DNA from 3 places in the Herminiimonas sp. GW821-FHT09C12 genome. Region 1 is predicted to be linked to each of the others. Evidence: predicted binding sites of a transcription regulator. Region 1 holds the regulator's gene; each other region holds the start of a gene.

Region 1 (3,551 bases):
CGTCGTCCTGACGCGCGGCACCATCTTGATGAAGGCCAATAAAATGGTCGTGAAACAAGATCCTGCCGGCTATCAGTTCATCACGCTGTACGCCCCACCCGGCGGCTTGGCAACCTTTCGCCAAAAGCGCGACGGTGGCCCTGATCAATGGATAGATGGCCAAGCCGAACGCATCGAGTATGACGACAAGGCCGAGATCATGAAGCTGTTTTCCAAAGCGCGCATGCGGCGCCTTGAAAATGGCAAACCGACTGACGAAGTCGAAGGCGAATTCATTTCCTACGACACACGCGCTGAATTCTTTACCGTCAACAACACTGCATCCGGCGACAGCAAACAAGGCGCCGGACGCATCAAGGCCGTGATTCAGCCACGCGCCGCTGATACAAAGGCAAAATAAGATGTCGAGCAAGCTGATCGTTAACGGACTGCAAAAAAGCTACGGCGCACGCCAGGTTGTGCGCGACGTCGCCTTGCAAGTTGAAAGCGGCGAAGTCGTTGGTCTACTCGGCCCGAATGGCGCCGGCAAAACCACATCGTTTTACATGATCGTCGGATTGGTGCCATCGGATGCCGGCCGTATTGAACTGGATGGCGTCGACATCTCGCGCCTGCCTATTCATAAACGCGCTCTGCTCGGCTTGTCCTATCTGCCACAGGAAGCATCGGTGTTCCGCAAGTTGAGCGTAGAAGACAATATTCGCGCCGTACTTGAATTACAGCGCGTCAATGGCAAAGCATTAAACAGCTCGCAAATTGAAGAACGACTCGACACACTGCTGGCCGATCTGCAAATTGAAAAGCTGCGCGAAAATCAAGCACTCTCCTTATCTGGTGGTGAGCGTCGTCGCGTCGAAATCGCACGCGCACTCGCAACCAATCCGCGCTTCGTGTTGCTTGATGAACCGTTTGCCGGTGTCGATCCAATTGCCGTGATTGAAATTCAACGCATCGTGCGCTTCCTGAAGGAACGTGGCATCGGCGTACTTATCACCGATCACAATGTGCGCGAAACGCTGGGTATCTGCGATCGCGCTTACATCATCAACCAGGGCGCAGTATTGGCCAGTGGACGACCTGACGACATCATTGCCAACGAATCGGTGCGTCGCGTCTACCTGGGCGAACACTTCCGCATGTAAGCGCGGAAGAGAAAAAAGTCTATGAAGCAATCCCTGCAATTACGAGTCTCGCAACATCTGGCCTTAACGCCACAACTGCAACAATCGATACGCTTGTTGCAGTTGTCGACTCTTGAATTGCATCAGGAACTGGAACAAATCCTGGCTGACAATCCGATGCTGGAACGTACCGATGATCCTCTCGATCATGCGATACGCTTGCTGGCTGATGGTGCCATCGGTGCAAACGGAACCACACCTGAAGGCGCCAGCGTCGAAGCCAACGCGCAAACACCAGAGAGTGAAACAACATTCGACGCACCCGATTTGCCGGAAGCTTCCAGTGCTGAAAGCGAATGGAGCTTTGACGATGTCGCACGCACCTCCAAGGCACCGGAAGATGACGATGCCCGTCCGCAACTGGAAGCGCACGAGACCACACTGCGCGAACACTTGCTGGAACAGATGCGCGTCACCGTGCGCGAACGACGTGACCGCGCCTTGCTCGAACTCATCATCGATGCATTAAACGACAACGGCTACCTGGAAGAAGAGCTGGAAGAAATTCATGCTCGTCTGCCGGAAGAACTCGAAATCGAACTGGAAGAATTGCAGATCGCCTTGAATCTGCTGCAAAGCTTCGACCCAGCCGGCGTCGGTGCGCGCAATGCTTCTGAATGTCTTGCATTGCAAATCAAGCGTTTCCCGAAAGTAGCGATGGTGACACGTCGCATGGCACTCGCCATTGTGGAAAACCATCTCCCCCTATTTGCTCAACGCGACTTCAACAAGCTACGCAAGGCGCTCGATTGTGACGACGAAGATCTGCGCGAAGCACAAGTCATCATCAAGCAATGCAATCCGCATCCAGGCTCCATCTTCGCCACCGATACATCGGATTATGTTGTGCCGGACGTCATCGTCAAACGCACCCGCAATGGCTGGCAAGTCATGCTCAATCACGACGTCATGCCACGCCTGCGCGTTAATAGCATGTATGCCAACATTTTGAAGCAAAGCAAGGGCGAAGGGTCGCTTGGTTCCCAGCTGCAAGAGGCTAAATGGCTGATCAAAAACATGCGCCAACGCTTCGACACCATCCTTCGTGTCGCACAGGCAATTGTAGAGCGGCAAAAAAACTTTTTTTCACATGGTGCAGTTGCCATGCGACCGCTTGTTTTACGTGAAATAGCTGATACACTGGGTTTACACGAGAGTACTATTTCACGTGTAACCACCCAGAAGTACATGCTCACCCCACACGGGATGTTCGAATTGAAATATTTTTTCGGCAGCCATGTCGCAACAGAAGCTGGTGGCGAAGCGTCATCAACTGCGATACGGGCACTGATCAAACAATTGATAGGAGCCGAAGACCCGAAAATTCCATTCTCTGATAGCAAGATTGCCGACATGCTGGCAGAACAAGGCATGGTGGTAGCAAGACGGACCGTCGCAAAATATCGTGAAGCCTTGAAGATTCCACCGGTCAATCTGCGCAAGTCGTTGTAGATATCGTCCTTAATAGTTTTTTGTTGTTATACGTTGCTGTGTTCAGCGTAGTCAGATAACAAGACGCGCACGAACCTCCAGTGATCTGCCATAGGAGCACTGTATGAATCTCACAATCAGTGGACATCACCTCGAATTAACCCCCGCCATCCGCGAATATGTACAAGGTAAATTGGAGCGCATCAAACGTCATTTTGATCACGTTATCGATATCGCAGTCATCCTGACTGTAGACAATCTTCCCGAAAAAGAAAAACGCCAAAAAGCAGAAATAAACTTGCGCGTGAGAGGCAAGGATCTGCACGCGGAAAGCATCGCAGATAATTTATATGCTGCCATCGATACGCTGATCGATAAACTCGATCGCCAAGTGATCAAATATAAAACCAAGCAACAAGACCATCAACACGAAGCGATCAAACGATTGCCGGATGAGTCCGATGTTGTTGCACCCTCAGGTGCATAGATAGACCGAGCAAATCGGTCAGATGAAATGAAGGGCGCAGATTGCGCCCTTTTTTAATTGGTATTCCTTTAGATTCGATCGGATTTAATCCGCATTCTTCTTTATTCGTTCAACTACCACACCTTCCAAAACGACCTCGATTTTGAGCTGGCTTTTAACAGCAAGTCCCGCAACCTTCCCAGGACTGAATTTCGTTTTCGAGAATGCATCTTTCATCAGCTGCTGCGCCGGCTCTGACAAGGATGAATTTTCCATTACAACCTCATCAATATTCCCATCCTCATTGATTAACAAGCGCAGTATCGCCAATTGCGACAATCCATTTGTGAAAATAGAATTCAAGTCAGCGGAAACATCGAGTAGAACGGCAGGCTGCTCCGTTAACTCATTGGGCTGAAAATAGTAAGGTTTGGGTAGCGCAACGGCATTAAAAGCGGAAGCAGTGTCTTCTA
Region 2 (3,551 bases), 470 kb from region 1:
TCAGCAACCAACGACGCGGCATTCGTGCGCATACAGCCACCAACATCATTGCGTAACCAGGTGCCCACAGATAACTGCGATATAAAACAAATGGTTCCTGAAAACGTACTGCAACCAACTCTGTCATAAACAAGAACCAGGAATACAGAAAGCCACAGCAAAAAAGCGCGACCAAGCCTTTCTTACGTAGAAAATAAAACGCAATAAACGGCGACAAGAAAAAAAGAAATGCTTTCGGGAATATCCACCAAGAAGACCAAATATGCACGAAGTCAAATCGCATATCAGCTGAAAGAAAGCGCACATCCGGCGCGATCCAGAATGCCAGATAATCAAAAAAGAAACCTGCTTGCAAAATGATGCTAACCAGCCACTCACCATGCGATTGCGCCATTACTGCAATGCTTTGCATCTGTGGCAACATTGCCGCTGCATCAGGCTCATAGCTGCTCGCGACGATATGTTTAGTCGCCAACAAAACTGTCAGAGCTGCGGGCAAGCAAAGCACCAAATACAGAGTCATGCGCTTAAAATGCGTGCGCCAGTTTCCTTCATATAGCGCCACCAATGGCAAGGCAGCCAATGGCAACATGATTGCGTGTTCTTTAGAAAATACTGCCAGTGAATAAAACAAGGCAGCAGTGATTACATCTATCGTTCTATTTTTGGCAAAGGCGCGACGATAAAACCAAAGGGAGAGAAGCGAGAAAAGTGTTGCGAAGAGAATCGTGCGTTGTGCCAAATAGCCCGCACCATATACGGCGATGGGATTAAATAGAAACCACACACTACAAACGAGCGCAATAATTTGATTGTGAAAATTATGCTGGAAATTTTCTGACGTCTGATCATTCAGCTTCGGTATCACTACATCCTTGAGAAACAAGCCTGCCAAGATGTATATGAAATATGAACAGACTATATGTAGAAGCAAACTAAAAATACGATTGGCCTCAATATTTCCAACTAATACCTGGACGAGTCCTAATGTGAAATATGGAAACTGACGCGGCTGCAATGAAAAAGGAACTTGGGCATAGTCATAGACAGATAACCCCGCAAAGAAGCTCCGGTCATCAAAAACAACGGAATTACTTAAAAATGGGAGATACAGAAGACTCGCAGCAGTGGCAATCGACAAAAAAACAATAAAAAATAAGAAAAGTCGGCGATATGGATATGTATTCATATTTCCAAAATGGAAATCAGATAGAAAAAATAACGCCCGCAGCGCGGGCGTTATTTTTTAAGTCAGCAGCTATCTTAGCAGCCCACAACTTTCTTCAAATTATTGAGATCTTTACCTGTCGTAGTGTAGCTGCAAGCAACGCCCCAAGTCACGGCAGAATTACCGACAGTAGGAGTATATGTCACCGTCGTAGTATCGTAAGGAGAGCCGATTCCTTGCAAAGTAGCTACGATTGCACCTGTTGCAACAGTTACCGTAATACCGGACACCTCGGTCGTACCAGTTGGGGCACCAGCAAGACCCAATGAGTCCCATCCATTCGCAGGAATTAATGCAACGCCGTTATTTTCTTGTGCAAACATTGCAACGGCTGTTTTTACAGGTTCGACTGCGACATTAACTTTAGCTAATTTCGCGCGAGTCACATAATCCTGATACTGAGGAATTGCCACCGCCGCCAAAATACCAATAATCGCCACAACGATCATCAATTCGATCAGCGTAAAACCGCTTTGTGCTTTCTTCATCATCTTCATCGATTTCATTTATTTCTCCTGTTTGGGAATAAAGGCAGCTTTTCCACCCTGCTTGTCATACAGCAATCGGTGTGCCAGCTCAAATCAGGCTAAAAACGGAGATTTTCCGCATAGATTTAACCAAAAGTAACAATTTTGGTTATAGGGCAGCCAATTTTTGTCACATTGAATGAAAATTTTGTCTTACAAATGCTGTTCCTGAATACGAAAAATTTTCTGATATGACAATTCTTAGTCATCAACCAAAAACATCATTTCAGTGTCCGCCAGACTAATCCGATCACCGCTCACCAGCGACTGAGTCAATACACCTATCGAAATACCGTTAACAACGGGATAAACCTCGCCTTCAACATGCGTCAGGCTGTGGCCTTGTTCGCTACTGGCTAATACCGCGACATGCAATCCCGGACGACCGATGGTCGTTAATGCCTTGGTCAGCGCAATTTCCTTTCCTGCACCGAACCCACTCAAAATTCTAATTGCAGCCCTGTTCGTTGTGACTGTCATATCTCTTTGTGATGGCACCGTAATCTGCTCCATATCGCCCAACCCTTCTTCAGCGATACCGGTAGAAGCAGATGATGTTATTACGCTCGACACAGTCTCTTCCGAGCAATATTGAAGGGTATACGTTGCGAGCTCAATCAAGTCTCTATCTTGCAGCAGATGTTTTTTTATTGGCTGACCGTTGAGCTGGCTACCGTTCGTACTTTCCAAGTCTTCGAAATGAGATTCGTCGGAGCTAGTAACGATCACTGCATGTTCGGCACTAATACCAGGCGCATCTATCACGATGTCGTTGTATGTTCTGCGCCCAATAGTTGTGCGCTCTTTCGAAAGGGGAAACGTCTGTAACGCCACACCGTCTTTCGCCAAAATAATCGTGGCCATACTCTCTTCCAACATCCTTTCCAGCTTCAAACGGGAATGCAACTCACACTAATCGCAAAACAACGTTAGGAATCTAATCAAACATCTATCTATAAAAATATCAATACTGCCAATAATCACAACTTGAATCTGACGGCAAGTCGCCCCCACAAACCCAACGGCGCAGGTGAACTTGATTCTATCTTCGCCAAAATTACTGAAATATTATCGCGCCCACCGTTGTTGTTTGCTGCTTGCACAAGCGAGCTGCATAATAAATCCAGATCTGTATCATTATCATCAAGCATCGCAGCCATCTGCTCACCTGCCAACATATCGGACAGACCATCCGAACACAGCAGGTAAACATCCCCATCCTCAATCGGATAATCATTCACTTCCACATCGATTTGTGACGCGACACCTAAGGCACGCGTAATCAAATTCTTGTTTGGTGCAAAACGCGCCCACTCAGGACTTACCAATCCGGCATCGATCTGTTCCTGCAATTGCGAATGGTCGCGGGTGAGCTGCGTCAACACACCCTGCCGAAACCGATACGCACGCGAATCGCCAACATGTGCCAGCACCACTTTATCGTGATGGAATAACGCGGCAACCAAGGTCGTTCCCATGCCGCTGAATTGCGGTTGAGCACGTGCGACCTCTAATATTTGCGCATTAGCGGAAGCAACTGACTCAACCAGCAAGCGCTGTAAAGTTTTACTACTTGCCGCACGTCCTTTTGTCTGCAACTGCAGCAAGTGTTGTTCCAGCGTCGATCTGAACATGGCCGTGGCGATACCGCTTGCGACTTCACCAGCGTTGTAACCACCCATGCCATCTGCCAATACTGCAATTTGGTAATCTGCACTGACTTCAATTGCATCTTCATTATGCGAACGCACCAATCCCGTATCGGTTTTGGCGGAAAATTGAAGCGCGACGGAAGA
Region 3 (3,551 bases), 740 kb from region 1:
ATTGCCTGGTTGTGCTCGCGGTGTCACGGTGCCAACCTCGATAGAGCCGAAGCCTAGTGTTGCCAAGCCATCGATATAAGCGCCATCTTTATCCAGACCGGCAGCAAGACCAACCGGATTCGGGAAGGTAATGCCCATGACTGTACGTGGATCGTGCGCTGGTTTGACGATAGAAGAAGTCAGTCCCATTGCCGCTGCACGACGTAGTGCTGGAAGTGTCAGGTTATGTGCAGCTTCCGGATCAATGGCGAATAAAAAAGGGCGCGCAAGCGCGTAGAGAAGTTTGTCGGACACGGTAGGGATCAGGTTGGTAGATCAAAAGACGGCCAAACCGGCCATAAAAATAATGGTCGGCTGGTTTTCATGTCCGGTATTTTAACGTGAGGAAGGTGGATCGACGAAAGGAAGTGCTGTCCATTCGCCCTGTTGCAAGGCTTCCAGCGGTTGAAAATTTGTTTTGTACGACATCTTGGGGCTTTCCTTGATCCAGTAGCCTAGGTAGATGTATGGCATATCCAGCAATTTTGCTTGCTTGATTTGCCACAAAATATTGTAGGTGCCGTAAGACGCATTTGCTGGCTCAGGATCATAGAAGGTGTAGACCGAAGACAAGCCATCGTCGAGTACATCAATGATGCTGACCATGCGCAAGGTGCCATCGTCCTCGCGGAATTCCACCAGGCGTGTATTGACCTTGCTTTGCAAAAGGAACTGCGCGTACTGCTCACGACTGTCCTGGTCCATGCCGCCGCCGGCGTGGCGTGCAGTTTGGTAACGCAAATAGAGTTCGTAATGTTCCGCTAGATAAACCAGCTTGGTAACGGAAGTATGCAAGTCCCTGTGCTTGGCTTCCGCACGGCGTTGACTGCGATTCGGCACGAATTCGTCGACTTTGATGCGCACCGGCGTACATGCCTGGCAGCCATCGCAATAAGGACGATAGGTAAAAATCCCGCTACGACGAAATCCGCTCTTGACCAGTTCGGAATAAACGTCGGCATTGATTAAATGGGAAGGAGTGGCAACTTGTGAACGTGCCTGGCGACCATCCAGATAGCTGCAAGGATAGGGTGCAGTTGCGTAAAACTGCAGCGTGGAAAACGGTAGCTCTTTAGGGTGCGTCATGATTGCTTGCTTAATTGAGTTCCGAGTTCGCGAATTCGGCGACTAAATCCATATCAGGCAACTGCTGTAACAAGAATACATTCTCAAGCGACAGGAAACAATGCTTTTGGCACCCAATCCTTGATCTGAGGTCCACTAACCGCCTGTCGCAATCTGGATATAAATTCAGATCTCGAAATTGGTGCAGCACCAAGTGATGCCAAATGCGACGTCTCTTGCTGGCAGTCTATCATTGAAACTCCGTGGCTTCTGAGGAAATGCACGAGGTATGTCAGCGCAATTTTGGATGCATCGGGCACGCGAGCAAACATCGATTCGCCATAGAACATGTGGCCTATACATACGCCGTATGCGCCGCCTACCAGTTCACCATCCAGCCATAGTTCAGATGAATGTGCATAGCCTTGTTGGTGCAAGCCTGCATAGCCAGCGATGATTTCATCAGATATCCATGTGCCGCTTTCGCCATGACGTGGTGCAGCGCAGGCGCGCATGACATCTTCAAACGCATGATCGAAGCGAATTTGCCAGCGTCCATCCGAGTACATGCTGTGATGAATTTTCTTTAAATTCTTTTTCAGGCTAGCGGAGATTTTGAAGTTGTCGACGAATAGCACCATGCGCGGGTCGGTACTCCACCACAGAATAGGCTGGCCTTCCGAGAACCACGGAAAAATGCCATTGCGATAAGCCTGTAGCAAACGTTCAGTTGATAGATCGGCACCGGCGGCCAATAAGCCTGCGGCTCCATCGGCTTCTGTGAGCGCGCTGGAAACATGGGGGAAGGGATCATCTGCTTCTAACCACGGAATCATGGTTTATCCCTGTTTTGGCTCGTTTTATCGTTCATTTTTGGTGCGGAATATGGATTTTATTATGTCGATGAAAATTTATCTTTAAAAATCAATAGCTTGAAAATATCACCAAAATGGAACGATTTTTGCTTTTATGGTGCATTCATTTATTCGACTTGCACACTAATTGGGAGATTTTGCATGGATGCACTCAAAAACGGTACCGACGCATTATTTATCATGCTCGGCGCGGTCATGGTTTTGGCCATGCACGCTGGTTTTGCCTTTCTTGAGCTTGGAACAGTACGTAAAAAAAACCAGGTTAATGCACTGGTCAAAATATTAGTCGATTTTGCAGTATCGACAATTGCCTATTTTTTTGTTGGCTACAGCGTGGCGTATGGTGTGAGTTTTTTCGGTAGTGCGGAAGTGCTGACGCAGCGTAATGGATTCGAGCTGGTCAAGTTCTTCTTCCTGTTGACCTTTGCTGCCGCAATTCCGGCAATCATTTCTGGCGGGATTGCTGAGCGTGCGCGTTTTCATCCGCAATTGCTGGCGACTGCGCTGATCGTCGGCTTGGTTTATCCATTTTTTGAAGGCATAGCCTGGAATCAGCATTTTGGTATTCAAGCCCGGCTGAAGGAAAGCTTTGGCGCGAACTTCCATGATTTTGCCGGTTCCATCGTGGTGCATGCGGTTGGTGGCTGGATAGCTTTGCCTGCAGTGCTATTGCTTGGCGCGCGTCGCGGGCGTTATACAAAAGAGGGAACAATTGCGGCGCACCCACCTTCCAGCATTCCGTTTCTGGCATTGGGCGCATGGATACTGACGATAGGCTGGTTCGGCTTTAATGTGATGAGCGCACAAACCATGGAGCAAATGAATGGTTTGGTTGCAGTCAATTCATTGATGGCGATGGTGGGTGGCACCTTGGCAGCATTCTTGGCGGGCAAGAATGATCCCGGTTATGTGCACAATGGGCCGCTGGCCGGTTTGGTTGCGATCTGCGCTGGTTCCAACATCATGCATCCATTGGGAGCGTTGATAACAGGTGCGATTGCTGGCTTCATTTTTGTCTGGGCTTTTGCGCTGACACAAAACAAATGGAAAATCGATGACGTGTTGGGCGTGTGGCCTTTGCATGGCTTATGCGGCGCATGGGGTGGTTTGGCTGCAGGGATTTTTGGTTTGCAGTCTTTGGGTGGTTTGGGTGGCGTGTCCATCATGTCGCAATTAATCGGTACAGGCTTGGGGATTGCGATAGCGTTGATTGGTGGTGTGTTGATTTATGGCGCGTTGAAACTGACTGTGGGCATACGGTTGGATGCTGAGCAGGAGTTCAACGGTGCGGATCTATCGATTCATAATGTCAGTGCGACGCCGGAGCGCGAGACTTACTGGTGATTGTTTTGAATCAATGAAAAAAGGCGGCAACACATCGTGTTGTCGCCTTTTTCTTTTGTTGTACTTAGTTAGTAGCAACAGATTTCGGCTGAATCATAGGTTTGGTAATGTCGGCTGTATGGAAGTGATAAGTGCCGCCGTCTTTCAATGTCGCATGGTCTGCCAAAAAGAACTTCAGGGTTTGGCTGACAGTTGGGAATGCGATATCGTCCCAAGGAATTTCATCGG

The links. Region 1 encodes sigma-54, which starts transcription at its own class of promoters, with help from an activator protein. Its sites were predicted from a motif close to TGGCANGNAANCTGCTTT; they were not measured.
Region 2: the regulator sigma-54 is predicted to act here: its motif matches at 1,785-1,802, upstream of AC07N2_RS08305 (pilin).
Region 3: the regulator sigma-54 is predicted to act here: its motif matches at 2,055-2,072, upstream of AC07N2_RS09490 (ammonium transporter).

The regions. Positions count from the first base shown of each region.
Region 1 is NZ_JBWKPC010000001.1:1,269,981-1,273,531, reverse strand. It holds gene lptA (lipopolysaccharide transport periplasmic protein LptA) at 1-400, shown strand, start outside; gene lptB (LPS export ABC transporter ATP-binding protein) at 402-1,142, shown strand; gene AC07N2_RS06045 (RNA polymerase factor sigma-54) at 1,164-2,633, shown strand; gene hpf (ribosome hibernation-promoting factor, HPF/YfiA family) at 2,737-3,099, shown strand; gene AC07N2_RS06035 (energy transducer TonB) at 3,184-3,551, opposite strand, start outside.
Region 2 is NZ_JBWKPC010000001.1:1,738,400-1,741,950, reverse strand. It holds gene AC07N2_RS08310 (tetratricopeptide repeat protein) at 1-1,189, opposite strand, end outside; gene AC07N2_RS08305 (pilin) at 1,264-1,734, opposite strand; gene AC07N2_RS08300 (FHA domain-containing protein) at 1,957-2,619, opposite strand; gene AC07N2_RS08295 (Stp1/IreP family PP2C-type Ser/Thr phosphatase) at 2,736-3,551, opposite strand, start outside.
Region 3 is NZ_JBWKPC010000001.1:2,013,571-2,017,121, forward strand. It holds gene AC07N2_RS09475 (quinone-dependent dihydroorotate dehydrogenase) at 1-294, opposite strand, end outside; gene AC07N2_RS09480 (arginyltransferase) at 376-1,125, opposite strand; gene aat (leucyl/phenylalanyl-tRNA--protein transferase) at 1,209-1,940, opposite strand; gene AC07N2_RS09490 (ammonium transporter) at 2,121-3,323, shown strand; gene AC07N2_RS09495 (NUDIX hydrolase) at 3,388-3,551, opposite strand, start outside.